Regions from separate parts of the Tardiphaga sp. OK246 genome, predicted to be linked through region 2. Evidence: predicted binding sites of a transcription regulator. Region 2 holds the regulator's gene; each other region holds the start of a gene.
The links. The regulator PhoB, encoded in region 2, activates phosphate uptake and scavenging genes when phosphate is short. The targets are predictions, from matches to a motif close to TGTCATNNANCTGTCAT.
Positions count from the first base shown of each region.

Region 1: the regulator PhoB is predicted to act here: its motif matches at 2,457-2,473, upstream of CHC01_RS08915 (RNA degradosome polyphosphate kinase).
Region 3: the regulator PhoB is predicted to act here: its motif matches at 2,310-2,326, upstream of CHC01_RS31140 (glycerophosphodiester phosphodiesterase family protein).

Region 1 is NZ_FZOX01000002.1:318,309-322,442, reverse strand. It holds gene ppx (exopolyphosphatase) at 1-171, opposite strand, end outside; gene CHC01_RS08915 (RNA degradosome polyphosphate kinase) at 184-2,385, opposite strand; gene CHC01_RS08910 (P-loop NTPase family protein) at 2,543-3,220, opposite strand; gene CHC01_RS08905 (CDP-alcohol phosphatidyltransferase family protein) at 3,268-3,822, opposite strand; gene purM (phosphoribosylformylglycinamidine cyclo-ligase) at 3,991-4,134, shown strand, end outside.
Region 2 is NZ_FZOX01000005.1:435,846-439,979, reverse strand. It holds gene CHC01_RS23465 (aspartate aminotransferase family protein) at 1-717, opposite strand, end outside; gene CHC01_RS23460 (GcrA family cell cycle regulator) at 1,164-1,673, shown strand; gene phoB (phosphate regulon transcriptional regulator PhoB) at 1,777-2,481, opposite strand; gene phoU (phosphate signaling complex protein PhoU) at 2,574-3,287, opposite strand; gene pstB (phosphate ABC transporter ATP-binding protein PstB) at 3,316-4,134, opposite strand, start outside.
Region 3 is NZ_FZOX01000013.1:33,322-37,455, forward strand. It holds gene CHC01_RS31130 (hypothetical protein) at 1-270, opposite strand; gene CHC01_RS31135 (trimeric intracellular cation channel family protein) at 393-1,025, shown strand; gene CHC01_RS31140 (glycerophosphodiester phosphodiesterase family protein) at 1,035-2,279, opposite strand; gene CHC01_RS31145 (GCG_CRPN prefix-to-repeats domain-containing protein) at 2,400-2,660, opposite strand; gene CHC01_RS31150 (alpha/beta fold hydrolase) at 2,848-3,855, opposite strand; gene CHC01_RS31155 (ArsR/SmtB family transcription factor) at 3,928-4,134, opposite strand, start outside.

The DNA of each region.
Region 1 (4,134 bases), on a different contig from region 2:
GGCCAGCAGCCCGGTGCTCTGCACTTCGCGGCCGAGACCGCACAGCGCCTTTTCATTGAAGAGCGTAACAAGGCTTCGCGTCAGCGACTCGTAGACAACGAGACGCACCGAGTTGGAGCCAATATCGATGACGGCGACGCTGGTCGCGCGTTGATTGGCACGCGCTACCACGTTGCTGGTTCCTTACGAGGATTGGTGACGCTCCGAACGGCGGGTGAGCCGGCGCGGGGATGATTTCTCAAGCGACTTTCCACGGCCAGACAGACTCGGATTCGTCATGAAGTAATTGTGCACATTGAAGGGTTCCTCGCCCTTCGCTGCCTTCATACGCGTTGACGACCCGTCCGGCAACAATTGCCAGCTCTGTTCCGTATCCTTGAGATTGGCCACCATGATCTGCTCGAGCACCTGGGTATGCACGGTGGGGTTCTGCAGCGGACACAGAACCTCGACGCGGCGATCCAGATTGCGCGGCATCATGTCAGCCGACGATATGTATATCGCCGCCTTCGGGCTCGGCAGGCCATTGCCCATACCGAAGCAATAGATTCGACCATGTTCAAGGAAGCGGCCGATGATCGACTTGACGCGAATGTTTTCGGACAGGCCGGGCACGCCCGGCCGCAGGCAGCAGATGCCACGCACGATCAGTTCAACGGATACACCGGCATTCGACGCCTCATAGAGCGCATCAATGATTTCCGGATCGACCAGCGAATTCATCTTGAGCCAGATCGCACCCGGCTTGCCGCTGCGGGCGAATGCCGCTTCGCCGCGGATGTGTTCGAGCATGCGCCCGCGCAAGGTCAGTGGCGATACGGCCATCTTCTCGATGTCGCTCGGCTCGGCATAACCGGTGATATAGTTGAACACGCGTGCGGCATCGCGACCGATGATCGGGTCGGATGTGAAATATGACAGATCGGTGTAGATGCGCGCGGTGACCGGATGATAGTTGCCGGTGCCGGTGTGCACATAGGTCGTGAGCGAGCCGCCCTCGCGGCGCACCACCAGCGACAGCTTGGCATGGGTCTTCAATTCCAGGAAGCCATAGACCACCTGGACACCGGCGCGTTCGAGATCGCGAGCCCAGCGGATATTGGCCTCTTCATCAAACCGCGCACGCAGTTCGACGAGCGCCGTTACCGACTTACCGGCCTCAGCGGCCTCCACCAGCGTGCGGACAATCGGCGAATTGTTGGAGGTGCGATACAGAGTCTGCTTGATCGCCACCACATCCGGATCGCGCGCGGCCTGCTGCAGGAACTGCACGACGACGTCGAAGGACTCATAGGGATGATGGACAATCAGGTCCTTCTGACGGATCGCCGCAAAGATGTCGCCGCCATGATCGCGGACACGTTCCGGATGACGCGGCACATAGGGCACGAATTCGAGATCGGGCCGATCGAGCCGTGTGAGCTGCGAGACCTCGTTCATGGCGAGAATGCCGTCGACCAGCAGGATTTCATCATCCGAGGTAGCCAGCGCGCGCTGCACGAAGGCACGGAGTTCTGCCGGCATGCCGGCTTCGATTTCGAGGCGGATCACCGACCCTCTGCGGCGACGCTTCAGCGCCGTCTCGAACAGCCGGACCAGATCCTCGGCCTCTTCTTCGACTTCAAGTTCACTGTCGCGGATGATGCGGAAGGCACCCTGCCCCTGAACAGTGTAGCCCGGGAATAGACGCGCGATGAACAGGCCAGTGGCCTGTTCCAGCGTGATAAGGCGTACCGCCCCGTCCTTGCCGGGGGTCGGCAGGCGGATGAAGCGATCAATCTTGCCGGGCATGCGGATCAGCGCGTTCATCGTCTTGCCGTCGGACACCCGCGACAGATGCAGCGCGATGGTGAAGCCCAGACTCGGAATGAACGGGAACGGATGCGCCGGGTCGATCGCCAGCGGCGTCAGCAGCGGGAAAATATTGTGGAGGAAGTGGTCCTCGATCCAGGACCGGTCGGCCTTGCTGACCTCCTTCCCGTCGAGCAGCACGATTCCGACATCGGCCAGCATGCCGCGCTGGTCACGCCAGATCGCCTGCTGGTCGCTGCCGAGCTTGGAGACCGCGCTGTTGATCAGCACCAGTTGCTCGGCCGGGGTCAAGCCGTCCGGACTGCGCTCGCTGATTCCCTCACGGACCTGCGCTTTGATACCGGCGACGCGGACCATGAAGAATTCATCAAGGTTGTTTGCGGAAATCGACAGGAAGCGGACGCGCTCCAGCGCCGGATGGCCCGGATTGACGGACTCCTCAAGGACGCGGCGATTGAAATGCAGCCAGGACAGCTCGCGATTGATGAAGCGCTCGGGACCCGACGCGACCACCTCTGCCGGCTTCGCTTCGCCCTTTTTCTCTTCAATAACAATCTCTTCTGCGGAGTCCATGAGATAGCAATCCATCCAGTTCAAGCAGCGCTATAGTGCCGGCAAATCACAGCGGACATTGCGTCAGTTGCGTGACGCTTCGATGACATTGAGGAACCTGCCTGCCACGCCGTCAAGGCACGGTTTGACGCGCCGCGTTTGACGTCCAAGGCTTAAGTCAGGCGTCGCGCAGCAGTTCCGCGGCCAATGCACGGGTCACCGGCCGCCCAAGCCGGAGCGCCTCGCTATCCAGCAATTCCACCGTATGGCGGGCGGCGGCGAATGACCGCTCGATGCGGCTGGCCACATAGCTGACCACGCTCTCGTCGATGCTGAGCTGGCGGTCGGCGCAAAACTTCACGATCAGCGCCCGAAACAACCCGTCATCCGGTGGCAGCAGATTGACTACCGGGATCGCACGGAGCCGCGACCGCAGATCGCGCAACTCGACCTCCATGGCGGCCGGGGCGACCCGCGCCGTAATCAGCACATAGGCGTTGTCCTGACGTGCCAGATTAAGAAGGTGGAACAGCGCCCGCTCGTCGAAGGCACCGGCATTGAGATCCTCCACCACCAGTGCGTTGGTCACCAACTCAGCCGGAACCGTCGCAGCCGTCAGGCTGTGCGCCATGGTGGAACGCGCCCCGGCCTCCTCGGCCCAGATCGCCGCCAGATGGCTCTTGCCGGACCCTTCCGGGCCGACAAGCAGCATTACACGGTTCGGCCAGTCCGGCCAGCAGTCGATCAGTCCCAGCGCCTCGGCATTGGCCGGGCCCTCAAGGAAGTTGTCGCGGGACAGACTCTCCGCATGGGGCAGCGCGAACGCCAGTTGACGGGGTTGGACGCGGGCGACCACGCAAATACTCCTGCCGGGCTCCGCCGGCGAACGTCACGAATACCGGTTTACCGGGGCTCTTGACCGGGTTCGATGGTGCTCATGTGTCGCATCCATTCGACGAGATAGAAGGACACAGAGAGCAGCGTCAAGATGGTCACAAAGCCCATTAAAATCAAATCGTAAGGCGAGGATTTGAAACCAAATCCGAGGGCAGCAAGAACCAAGGCTGCGAAGGCCACCTGCGCCACCGTATTGAGCTTCGACACCATCAGCGGCTTCATCGGGATCGGCTTGCCGAACAACCATGACACAATCACGGCGCCCACGATCATGATATCCCGCGACACCACGAGAATCACGATCCAGCGCGGAACTGCCCCCCATATCCCCAGGGAGACATAGATCGAGACCAGCAGCGCCTTATCGGCCAAGGGGTCGAGCAACGCACCGAGTTCGCTGGCCATGTTGAAACGCTTGGCGAGAAAGCCATCCACGGCATCGCTGACCCCCGCAATCACGAAGATTGCAAAGGCGATTTCCATCTGGTTCGAGGCAATCGCCCAGACGATCACGGGCACCAGCAGGATGCGCCCGAGGGTGATTAAATTGGGGATACTCACGCGGCGCTTCCCGGCTCCGGCCTGTTTCGCAATCCGAGCTTGGGGGCTCCGACCGGCTTACCGCCTACATAGTAATCGGGATAGCGTTTACGAGCCATTGCGCAGGCGGGGATTCCGACGTAACCAGCCGAAAATACACAGTTTCGCAGCTCCGGCAGGATACCCGGCATGACCGACCAGAAAAAAGGCCTCACTTACGCGGACGCGGGCGTCGATATCGATGCCGGCAACCGTCTGGTGGACCTCATCAAGCCGATGGTTCGCGCAACCGCCCGTGCCGGCGCTGACGCCGAGATCGGCGGCTTCGGCGGA
Region 2 (4,134 bases):
ATAGGCGAACAACTCGCCGGTGCGGCCCATACCGGTCTGCACTTCGTCGAAGATCAGCAGGATGCCGTTCTTGTCGCAGAGTTCGCGCAGCGCGCCGAAGAACGCGTTGCTCGGCGCACGCACGCCGCCCTCACCCTGCAGCGGCTCGATGAGAATGCCGGCGATGTTCGGGCCGATCGCCTTCTTCACCGCTTCGATATCGCCGAGCGGCAACTGATCGAAGCCGTCGAGCGGCGTGCCGTAGCCTTCGAGATATTTGGCAGCGCCGGTCGCCGCGAGCGTGCCGAGGGTGCGGCCATGGAACGCGCCTTCAAAGGTGATAATGCGCGTGCGCTCGGGATGGCCCTTGGAGAAATGATAGTGGCGGGTCACCTTGATCGCGCATTCCATCGCTTCCGCACCCGAATTGGCGAAGAACACGAAATCGGCAAAGCTTTGTTCGCACAGCCGGGCCGCGAGGCGCTCGCCGTCCGGGCTCTTGAACAGGTTCGACATGTGCCAGAGCTTGGTGGCCTGCTCCTGCAATGCGGCGACCATATGTGGATGCGCATGGCCAAGTGCGTTCACGGCAACGCCGCTGGTGAAATCGAGATAGCGCTCACCATCGGTTCCAATCAGCCACGCGCCTTCACCGCGCTCGAAAGCGACATCCGCACGCGCGAAAACAGGCAGCAAGTGAGCCTGAGAGAGGGGCGAAGACGTTGCGTTGCTGGTCATAACCGATCCGATCGAAAAGACTGCGGCCGCGTCGATGACAACTGTGCGAAATCGAACAACGGACCCTAGAAACGAAACGTGCCGCCCTTCTCGGGCGGCACGTGGGCATTATTCTATGTGTGCTGTGAAGACTGTCAACCGCGCACTGCGGCTTTCGAGTCACACGGAGTCGCAGAAAAAGCCGATTTTGCAGCTTTATTTGCAGAAGCATGTGGACGCGGCATGCCCGACTCTTGCGCGCGAGTCACGGCATATTGTAGCTTTTGCCTCGTCGGATACGACATCTCGTGCGGCGGTAGATCCTTTTGACACATCCAGTGCGGCGTAACAGCCGGACGCGAAATTCGCGCCCGGTGAGCGCTAAAGGATTCTGACCGCAGGGATTTTTGAAGTCTCAACTCGCAGCGCTGCCCGGTCAGGCCGGCGCTCACGAAGGGAAAACGGCGATGACGGTAATGACATGGACCGACGATCGCGTCGAACAGTTGAAGAAACTCTGGGAAGGCGGCCTTTCCGCCAGCCAGATCGCTGCGGAACTCGGTAACGTGACCCGCAACGCCGTGATCGGCAAGGTGCACCGCCTTGGCCTGTCCGGCCGTGCCAAGAGCCCCTCCTCGGCAGCTCCGCGGCAGCGCAAGGCGCGCCCGGCACAGCAGATGGTACGTGTCGCCCGCCCGATGGCACGCGGCAATACCGCCCTGGCCCATAATTACGAGATCGAGGCCGAGCCCGACCCGATCGCCTATGACAACATCGTTCCGATCAGCCAGCGCCTGTCGCTGGTCGAACTCAACGAAGCCACCTGCCATTGGCCGATCGGCGATCCGTCGAGCGCGGACTTCTATTTCTGCGGCGGCAAGGCCCTGGCCGGCGCCCCCTATTGCGCACATCACTCGCGCATCGCCTATCAGCCGGCCAGCGACCGCCGCCGCGCAGTCCCGAAGCCGACGCGCTGAGCTGGAAAGCATCTAAACCAAATGAAAATGCCCGGTGATGAGCCGGGCATTTTTTGTTTGCGGGCTTCTAACCTCGCCCCGCTTGCGGGGAGAAGGAAGATACCTACTCCGCCGCCTTGTCGAAGCGGTCATCCAGCGCATAGCCGGCACCGCGCACGGTGCGGATCGGATCGGGCTCGCCAGCGGGATTGAGCAGCTTGCGCAGGCGGCCGATATGCACGTCGACGGTGCGCTCGTCGATATAGATGTCGCGGCCCCAGACGCTGTCGAGCAACTGCTCGCGGCTGAACACGCGGCCCGGATGTTCCAGGAAGAACTCCAGCAGGCGATATTCGGTCGGACCGAGATCGATCGGACGGCTTGAGCGCACGACGCGGCGCTTGTCGCGGTCGAGTTCGATGTCGCCAAACGCCAAGACGGTGGCGAGACGCTCGGGAGCTGCACGACGGAGCAGGCCCTTCACGCGCGCCAGGAGCTCCGGCACGGAGAACGGCTTGACGATGTAGTCGTCGGCACCGGTGGCGAGACCGCGAACGCGCTCGCTCTCTTCGCCCCGCGCCGTCAGCATGATGATCGGCAATGCCTTGGTTTCGGGCCGTGCGCGCAAGCGGCGGCACAGCTCGATGCCGGACAGGCCCGGCAGCATCCAGTCGAGCACCACGAGATCCGGCACCCGCTCCTTCAAGCGGGTGTCGGCATCGTCGCCGCGAGCGACGGTTTCAACATCATAGCCTTCGGCGTCGAGGTTGTAGCGAAGCAGCGTCGTTAGCGCCTCTTCATCTTCCACAACCAGAATGCGTGCATTCACAGCCATCTTGATCAATACCCTCAGTGACGTCCGACAAGTCTTTAAATCATGATCCTTGCGGAAGACTGGCTTCCACTTTTCCTGATCATGCTTCAGACCGTCGGCGTATTCGCGAATGTGGTCATGTCGCCCTTCGGGCGCTTGTCGAGGATCTGCTGGCCCTCGATCATGTAGAACACGGTTTCCGCAATATTGGTGGCATGGTCACCGATCCGCTCGATGTTCTTGGCGCAGAACATCAGGTGGATACAGAACGAAATGTTGCGCGGGTCTTCCATCATATAAGTCAGGAGTTCGCGGAACAGCGAGGTGCAGATCGCGTCGATTTCCTCGTCGCCCTTCCACACCGTCATCGCGGCAGGCAGATCGTGTGCGGCATAGGCGTCGAGCACGGCCTTGACCTGGGTGGTCACGAGGTCGGTCATATGCTCGAGGCCGCGGATCAGCTTCAGCGGATGGAAGTCGCTGTCGAGTGCATTGACGCGCTTGCCGATATTCTTGGAGAGATCGCCGATGCGTTCCAGATCGGTGGCGACGCGCAACGCGCCGACAATCTCGCGCAAATCGACAGCCATCGGCTGGCGCTTGGCGATGGTCAGCACGGCGCGCTCTTCGATCGTGCGCTGCAACTGGTCGATCTCGGAGTCGGTGGCGACGACGCGGGCGCCAAGTGCGACGTCCCGGCGGATCAGCGCGTCGACGGATTCGACGATCTGCCGCTCCGCGAGGCCACCCATCTCGGCGACGAGACGGGTCAGCTCCTGCAGATCGTCGTCGAAAGCCTTGGTGGTGTGTTCAAAAGCCATCTCAAATTCCTCCCGCGAATATGTCGCGTCAGCCGAAGCGGCCGGTGATGTAATCCTGGGTACGGCGGTCGGTCGGCGACGTGAAGATCTTGTTGGTCTGATCGAACTCGATCAACTCGCCGAGATACATGAAAGCCGTGCTGTCGGAGACGCGGGCGGCTTGCTGCATGTTATGGGTCACGATCGCGATCGTGTACTGATCCTTCAACTCGTCGATCAGTTCCTCGATCTTCGCGGTCGAGATCGGATCCAGCGCCGAGCACGGCTCGTCGAACAGGATCACTTCCGGCCGCACCGCGATGGTGCGCGCGATGCAAAGGCGCTGCTGCTGACCGCCCGACAGGCTGAGGCCCGACGCATTGAGCTTGTCCTTGACTTCGTTCCAGAGTGCACCGCCGCGCAGCGCCCTCTCGACGCGGATGTCCATCTCCGACTTGGAGATCTTTTCGTAGAGGCGGATACCGAAGGCGATGTTTTCGTAAATCGTCATCGGGAACGGAGTCGGCTTCTGGAACACCATGCCGACGCGGGCGCGCAGCAGGTTGAGATCCAGCTTCGGATCCAGAATGTTCTGGTTGTCGAGCATGAGCTGACCCTCGGCGCGCTGGCCGGGATACAGGTCATACATGCGGTTGAAGATGCGCAGCAGCGTGGACTTGCCGCAGCCCGACGGGCCGATGAACGCAGTCACGCGGTTCGCCATCAGCGTCAGGTTGATCTTCTTCAGGGCGTGGTGTTCGCCATAGTAGAAGTTCAGGTCGCGCACGGTGACCTTGGGACGGGTCTCGCCCTGCAGGGCCGACGGCGGCGGCATCGAAACGGAAGGAACGCCAGACGACACAGAAAG
Region 3 (4,134 bases), on a different contig from region 2:
TCAGTCTCTCCAGGGCGTCAGCGGTTTGGTCTGACCGGGTTCAATGCCGCTCAGGTGACGACGCACGTTGTCATAGCTGCGATCGCCGGGGGCGAAGGTCTGCGAGCCGTCAGCCGGCTTGCCGTCCACCGTGCGGGTGAAATGCAGCACCAGGCTGTCATCGGCATTCATGGTGGCGCTGCCGTAATAGGGCATCGACAGCCGCGCGTCCTCCGCCATGGCCGCGCCAGCCATGAGCAGAATGGGGAGGGTGAGAAACAGACGGGTCATGACACCTCCTGCTGTGAGGTTGTGATGGAGGCTCAGGAAGATGGCGGGGATTTGTCCGCCGCCGGTCATCGCATGCACGGATTTGTGTTACAGGTCGCCGTCATCCGCTACCGACGAGTCCCATGCCCCATACCGAAGCCCTGCTGTTTCCGCTCGCCATGATCGCGCTCATTGCCGAGGCGATGACGGCGGCGCTCGCGGCCGGGCGGCGCAAGATGGACTGGCTCGGCGTCGCCATGCTCGGTTGCATCACTGCGCTCGGCGGTGGTTCGGTGCGCGACATGCTGCTCGGGCATTATCCGTTGTGGTGGGTGAAGAGCCCTTATCTGCTGCTGCTGACCGGCGGTGCGGCGCTGGTGACCATCGGGCTTGCGCGCGTGGTGCATCGCTTCCACGCGCTGTTTCTGGTGCTCGATGCCATCGGCCTCGTGGTCTTCACCATCATGGGCTGCAACATCGCGCTCGCCATGGATCAGCCGCTGCTGATCGTGGTCGTGGCCGGGATGATCACCGGCTGCGTCGGCGGCGTGCTCCGCGACGTGCTGTGCAACGACGTGCCGCTGCTGTTTCGCGCCGAACTCTATGCGAGCGTCTCGATCGTCACGGGGCTTCTCTATATCGGCGGCATCAAATACGGATTCAGTCCCGATCTGGTGACGCTCGTTGCCGCCGTTATCGGACTGGCGTTCCGCCTGCTGGCAATCCGGCTGAAGCTGGAAATGCCGAAATTCGTCTATGACAGCGACACCAAATAGCGCCTGCTATCAGCGCAGTCCCATGCAGCTGGCATAGAAGGTCGTGGTCGCCGGCCAGTCGGAAAACACGCCGCGGACGCCGACGTCCTTCGCCAGTACGTCCAGCACCGTCAGCGTGTCGCCATCGCGGTCGATGGCGGGTTTGACCGAGCGATGGAAGAAACCGCCGCCATTGGCCAGCGGTCCGTCGCGCTCGAGCGACCAGGTGATCAGGTCGAGCTCGGCGTCGCGCGCTGCCTTGGCATAAGGGGAGGGCACGATCTGACCGCTGCCATCAAGCGTCAGCAGCATGTAGATCGGCGGCGCGAGAATCTTGACGCCGGCAGCCTTGAGTTCGGCCATCGACGGTTTCCACGTTTCCGCGCGCATGTGATCGAAACCCGGTGTTTCATAGCGGCCGTCGAGATAGACCGCCTGCGCGCCGAATTCCGGCGCGGTGCGGATCCAGAACTTGATGTCGTTGAGATCGAAGCTCTGGGCAAATACGTCGCCAGGCGGAATGCCGGCGGCACGATATTCGTCGAGCATCTGGGTTGCGTATTTCTCCTGGCTGTAATCGCCGTCGAACGGCATCGGCACTTCCGGCGCCTTCAGCTCCGGCGTGAATTTGGCGCCGAGGCTCTTGATCAGCGCGATGCTTTGCGCGTGGGTCATCAGCGTGCCCGAGCTCGCATAAAGATCGGTGCGCCAGTGCGGCGTGCCGTTCTGATAATCAGCGATGGTCGTGGCAGAGGTGTTGGCGGAATCCATCTTCGCCGTCAGCGTCCTGAACTCCGCCAGCGTGATGTCGCTGGTACAGCATTTCGCCGATGCCTTCTTGCCGGTGGCGGGATCGGCAGGGCTGAAAGGTTGCGTGCACTTGTTCGCCAGCGCCGGCACCGACAGGATGTTCGTTGTCGTGTGCAGGTCGCATTGCGAATGCCGGCAGACCAACTGGCGGTCCTTGGTGAAGGTCACGTCGCATTCGATCACGCCGGCGCCCATGCGCGCCGCAGCGAGATAGGACTCGCGGGTATGCTCGGGGAATTGCAGCGGCGCGCCGCGATGGGCGATGGAGAAATCGCTCTTGCGAAACGGCCCGGTGCAGGTGCTGAGCTTTGCCTTCAGCGGGCCGTCTTTCATCTTGTCGACAAGATAGAACGGCCGCGGGCCGAGCTGTGGCTCGGGCAGTGCGATGGTGTCGGCGCGGCCGGTCGTCAGCGATGAGAGGCCGAGCAGCCCGGCCAGTATGAGACGACGCAAAGCGCGCGACATGACGATCTCCAGAATAGCGAAGTGCCATTCTGTCATCTTCGTGTGACGGCTGTAACCGGCGCGTGGGCAACAAAAAACCCCGCCATAGGCGGGGTCTTCGTCGTCAGGATGATGCAGCGATCACCAGCGGCGGATGCAGCGGCCGTAGGGATTGCGGAAAAAGCCGGGGGGGCAGTAACCCGGGCCGCGCGGCGGCGGACCACGGAACATCGGGCGGCAACCGCCATAGGGACCGCGGGCATAGCCGGGGCCGCAGCCCTGAGCGACTTGGATCACGCCTGCCGTGTCTGCAGCGCTCAGCGGAGCCAGAGGCATGGCGCTGGCGGCACCGATGCCCCCGACGCTAACGGCAAACAAGGCTGCCGCAAAGATCGTCTTCATTCGTGTTCTCCCTCGATGGTGCCGCGATGCGGCGCAGAGAATAATGATGGCATCGCATCACCCGCTGCAGGACTCTTACGGGCAAGAAAATTGCTGGGGATCAACGCTGCACAGCACGATTAAGCCGATTCGATCTGAATACAGCATGAATGTTTCGGGATATCCGCGTAGCAGGGCGCGGCAGTTGCTACTTCGCCGCGAGGAAGCCCAGCATCAATTCGTTGAATTTGGCCGGTGCATCGAGAAACACGATATGGCCCGCGTCCGGAAGCACCTCGGCCTTCGCGTTCGGCATCTTCGCCGCCAGCGCCTTGGCGAGATCGGCGTTCTGCCCCATCTTCGGCCGCAACGCCTCCGGCGCATTCGGCTTACCCGGTGCGTTGTGATCGTCGGCGCCCATGATGAACAGGGTCGGCAATGCGATCAGCGGAATTTCGTGGACCACGGGCTCGCGATAGATCATCTGCGCCGAACTGACGAAGGCGCGCAGCCAGCGCGGATATTCCGGCGATCCCTTGATGTTGAAACGCGCGTCGATAAAGGGCGTTACCTGGTCGGGCTGCATCTTCAGCGAATAGTTCACCTCGAGCTGTTTGCGGTAACCTTCCGCCGTCAGCTTGTCTTCGTTCTCCAGAATCTTTTCGGTCGGCGTCGGTGGCACATAGAGCCGATAATCCTCAAGTCCGATCGGCGCCGCGAGCAGCAGGTGATCGATGCGATCGGGATAAGCGCGGGCAATGCGCACGCTCAACATGCCGCCCAGGGAATGCGCGACGATGTCGAATTTCGCGATCCCGAGGTGATCCATCAGCGCCACGGTGTTACGGGCGAGGGTGTCGAAATGCAGGTCACCCGACGGCTTCGACGATTTGCCGAAGCCGATCTGGTCGGGGACCACGACGCGGTAACCTGCATCGTTCAACGTGCCGATCACCGGCGCCCAGTAGCTCGACGGGAAATTGCGGCCATGCAGCAGCACCACAGTCCGACCATTGGGCTTGGTCGATGGCACGTCCATATAGGCCATGCGCAGCTGCTCGCCGTCATTGACCAGCGGCAGCATATTGACGGGATAGGGATAGGGGAAACCTTCGAGGCCTATGCCGTAAGGCTCGCGCGCCGCAGGAGGCTCGGCCGCCTGCGATGAGGTGAACGGTAATGTTGCAATCAGCGCAGCGAGCAGCAGGCGGTTCATCGAGAAAGCTCCGGGAGAAGGAAGGTCCGGCGCGGTTTCAGGCTGCATTGCGGCGAAGGTAAGCCGGCGTCTTCACGTTTTGCGGATGGCGTCGCCGGTGGTGCCGAACAATGCCTCGAAGCGTTTCTCGCCGCTGCGGGTGAAATGCACCACGCGGCTGCCGGGCGAGGGGTCTCTAGCCGCCCATTTCATGGCAGTAAATGAGGTCATGATGGTAGCGCCGAGTGTCCCGGCCAGATGGTGGCGCCGCTCGCTCCAGTCGAGGCAGGCCTTGCAGAC